2 regions of the Salinivibrio sp. PR932 genome follow, and region 1 is predicted to be linked to the other one. Evidence: predicted binding sites of a transcription regulator. Region 1 holds the regulator's gene; the other holds the start of a gene.
The links. Region 1 encodes PurR, which represses purine synthesis genes. Its sites were predicted from a motif close to TNANGNAAACGTTTNCNTNA; they were not measured.
Positions count from the first base shown of each region.

Region 2: glpX (class II fructose-bisphosphatase) is a predicted target of PurR. The motif match lies at 664-683, and genes of this name have one in related genera.

Region 1 is NZ_MUFM01000007.1:55,522-57,715, reverse strand. Features, by position in the region: gene BZG84_RS05095 (heme ABC transporter ATP-binding protein) at 1-423, shown strand, start outside; gene purR (HTH-type transcriptional repressor PurR) at 684-1,688, shown strand; cyclic di-GMP riboswitch class I at 1,869-1,971, shown strand; gene BZG84_RS05085 (TfoX/Sxy family DNA transformation protein) at 2,079-2,194, shown strand, end outside.
Region 2 is NZ_MUFM01000011.1:86,938-89,131, forward strand. Features, by position in the region: gene rraA (ribonuclease E activity regulator RraA) at 1-151, shown strand, start outside; gene zapB (cell division protein ZapB) at 203-445, opposite strand; gene glpX (class II fructose-bisphosphatase) at 748-1,755, shown strand; gene BZG84_RS07670 (helix-turn-helix transcriptional regulator) at 1,885-2,194, shown strand, end outside.

The DNA of each region.
Region 1 (2,194 bases):
GAGCAACTAACGGCATGGGATATTAGCCATCTTGCTCATCGACCGTATCCGATTTTGTCTGGCGGTGAAAAACAACGCGTACACATGGCGCGCGTGTCATTACAGCTGGCACAAACCGCACCGGATCAAGCGATTCTGATGCTGGATGAACCCACTTCGGCCTTAGATATTACCCATCAACATTACACCCTAAAGCGCTGTCGAGCACTCGCTGACCAAGGAATGACAGTACTCGTAGTGTTGCACGACCTGAATTTGGCGGCGCAATACGCCGATCAACTGCATTTTCTGAAAGCAGGTCGAATCGTCCTATCCGGCGATCCGTGGCAGTGTTTTAGTAGTGATAGAGTGGCAGACATCTACCAATACCCGCTGACCGTATTGACGCACCCAGAGCATAACTGCCCACTGATCGTGTCTTAATTGACAAATACATCATAGCTGGCTCACAAAACCGCCTGTTGGTCCGTTTTCGCTGATCAGACCAATTGCGAGTGTGCGCCAACCTAAGTAAACTGAGAGCGCAACCGATTAGCTATGAGAATGGATGAAATCGGATTCGTTACCTTCGCAACCGTCTGATGTGCCGGGATTGTGAAAGACATCGCCGCTGAGAAACAGCGGCGTTTTTCTGTAAGGTCGCGAGTAACGATCCCTACGCATTACTACAAAGAAGAATCAAGATGGCAACGATTAAAGATGTCGCGCGTCTCGCCGGTGTATCGACCACGACGGTGTCGCACGTGATAAACAAAACCCGCTTTGTCGCAGAGAAGACGACTGAGAAAGTATGGCAAGCGGTTGAAGAATTGAACTACGCCCCAAGTGCTGTGGCGCGAAGCTTGAAGTGCAATACAACACGTACACTGGGTATGTTGGTGACTAAATCCACCAACCCCTTTTTCGCCGAACTGGTTCACGGTGTGGAAGACTATTGCTATAAGCAAGGCTACACGCTGATTCTCTGCAATACCGAGGGTAACCTTGAAAAGCAACGCGACTACCTGCGTATGTTGTCTGAAAAACGCGTCGACGGACTCATTGTGGTGTGCTCTGACCTCAACGAAGATTTGATGCTGTTATTAGAAAAAAAACGCGATCTGCCTATGGTCGTGATGGATTGGGGCAGTCATCATATCGATACAGACCGTATAGAAGATAACGCTGAATTGGGCGGTTACCTTGCTACCAAACACTTTATTGATAATGGTCATACTAGGATTGGCTGCATTTCTGGCCAAATGGATAAAAATACCTGTAAGCATCGCTTAAACGGTTATTTCCGCGCGTTAAAAGAAGCCAACATTCCAGTAAATGAAAATTGGTTGATTGAGGCAGATTTTGAAGCCGATCAAGCGCAAATTGCAGCGAAGCAATTAGCGACAATGTCAGACCGCCCGACCGCTGTGTTTTGTTTTAATGACATTATGGCATTAGCGGCCATTAGTACATTTAACGAGCACGGCTTGAAAGTGCCAGATGATATATCGGTGATTGGTTACGATAATATTGATCTCACCGAGTATTTCTCGCCACCATTGACAACTATTCACCAGCCCAAACGCCGCCTAGGCAAAACGGCCGTCAAGCTCTTGCTCGCGCGAATTGCCAACAACGAGACTCAACAGCAAGTGTTCGAAATGCAACCTGCACTAGTGAGTCGACAGTCAGTTAAAACACTATCTTAATGTTTTAACGAAATTTTTATGAAGAGCACCGTCAATGCCTTGGCGGTGCTTTTTTACGCGACTACTCTTCCTATAGTGCTTTTACTCTAGTTCATCAATTACACCCACCCTGAACCAAGATCACACTTTGCGTAATAGGAGAGGACGACATCGGTGTCTAATTATTATATGCTTAATAGCGATTGAACAAGGCAAACCATGGCGAAAGCATGGGACGCAAAGCCTCCGGCCTAATGGTAATTTGACATGATGTCAAAATATCAACGGTAGCGGGGTTGCCAACATATCAAAGCTGACAAATTTGATGGCTCGTTGACAATTCTGCGATCTTGCCTTGTTACATTATGACGTCTTTTTTAGGCATTAGTAATTCATCGAGATTTTAATCAAATGGATAAACCAGCTTTAAAGAACGCAATGAAGTTATTTGCCAAATTGGGCAGTATAAAGTCCCGTTCAATGTTTGGTGGGTTTGGTATCTTTTGTGAAGACACCATGTTCGCACT
Region 2 (2,194 bases), on a different contig from region 1:
CACAGGGGAAACCGACGTTCCCGTCAACTTTGGCGGTGTGACTTTCCTCCCGGACGATCATGTCTATGCAGATACGACTGGCGTGATCCTCTCACCCGACGCGCTCACCATGGACAGCGTCGACGTTGATGACGAGGAAGACGACGACTAATACGTCGCCTCACGCGGATAGAAAAACAGAGCCAATCGGCTCTGTTTTTGTTTATTCGACGTTCTCAATCTTGCCCAGCAAGCTACGAATACGGTTTTGCCACGCTTCTTGCTCTTCACGCAGTTTGGCGTTTTCTTGCTCGAGGCTTTCACGGCTTTCTTTCACCGAGGCTGCATCACGCTCTAGCGCGTCATTCTTTTCTTTCAGCTCTTCGATTTCCATTTGCAGCAGCGAAATGGTATCCACCGCCATTTGTACTTTTGCTTCGAGTTGTTCTAATACTTCCAATGACATCAAGGCCACCTTATTTCTGACGATTGATCCCGTTACTACTGACATCAGCAGCAACCCGTGCAACGTGATTGTGCACCCCGCTGTTATTGTACCGAGCGCACGCTAGACTGCCACTGTTCTCGCGCCTTGCCAACGCACAAGTGCACAAAAATCCAGCATATTTGGTGTTATTCCTGATCCGCCTGACGTGTATTTCCACATATCCTCTGCTCACAGGCGTACGCAAACGTTTTCTATTTCTGGTAAACTGGCGCGCGCTCACTGGGCTGACCAGTTTTTGTGGCTTTTATCTTGGAGTACTCATGAAACGCGATCTCGCACTGGCTTTCTCTCGTGTCACCGAAGGCGCCGCCCTTGCCGGTTATAAATGGCTAGGCCGTGGCGATAAAAATGCAGCGGATGGTGCAGCCGTTGCCGTGATGCGTACCTTACTGAACCTCACCGAGATTGATGGTGAAATTGTGATTGGCGAGGGCGAAATTGACGACGCGCCGATGCTCTATATCGGCGAACAAGTCGGCTTGGGCGGCGACGCGGTCGATATTGCCGTCGATCCGATTGAAGGCACACGCATGACGGCCATGGGGCAAGCGAATGCCTTGGCGGTACTGGCCGCCGGCGAGAAAGGTAGCTTTTTAAAAGCGCCGGATATGTACATGGAAAAACTGGTAGTGGGACCGGGCGCCAAAGGTGCCATTGATCTGCACAAGCCCCTGCTCGAGAACTTAGAAAATATCGCCATCGCCCTAGGTAAAACCCTAGATACGCTGGTCGTCGCCACCTTGGCAAAGCCTCGCCATGACGCCATCATCGCCACTATGCAGCAACGCGGGATCCGAGTTTTCGCCTTTCCCGATGGCGACGTGGCCGCCTCAATTCTTACCTGCATGCCGGAAAGCGAAGTAGATGTGATGGTCGGCATTGGCGGTGCGCCGGAAGGTGTGGTGTCAGCCGCCGTTATTCGCGCCTTAGGCGGCGACATGCAAGGACGTTTGCTCCCTCGCCACGAAGTCAAAGACGATACCCCAGAAAACCGCGCTTTTGGTGAGCAAGAATTAGCCCGTTGCCAAGAAATGGGCATCCAAGCCCACCAAGTACTGACGTTATCCGACATGGCGAGCAGCGATAACGTTGTCTTTGCCGCCACTGGGATCACCAAAGGGGACTTGCTAGATGGCATTAGTCGCCAAGGCGATCTGGCCACCACAGAAACCCTGGTGGTACGCGGTCAATGTCGTACCATACGCCGCATCCACTCGACCCACTATTTAAGCCGCAAAGACGACGCCATCAAGCATCACATCTTATAACTCAGCGGGCAGCCAATGTGCTGCCCTCACTGGTCAAGTGGATTGATTTCGATTACCCTTTTATAAACACTTTGCTTTATTTAGTTGTGTGCTGCTGGGCAGCGTATTGGGGTAATCACTATCACTACCATCAAGTCTACCGATCGCATTCTCGATACCCTTAAACGAGAAGGCAGTGTCAGCGCAAAAACCCTCGCGCAATCGCTGGGGATGACCACGATGGGCGTGCGCCAACACTTACAGAGCCTTGAGCGAGACGGGCTGGTTGATTTCGAAGATGTGCGCGCCAAAGTGGGCCGCCCCACCCGCCACTGGTCGCTCACCGCTAGTGGTCATAGCCGTTTTGCAGATAGTCATAACGATCTGTCGATCACCTTGATTGACTCCGTCCAAGACGTGTTTGGCGAGCAAGGCGTCGAAAAAGTGATCGCGCAACGAG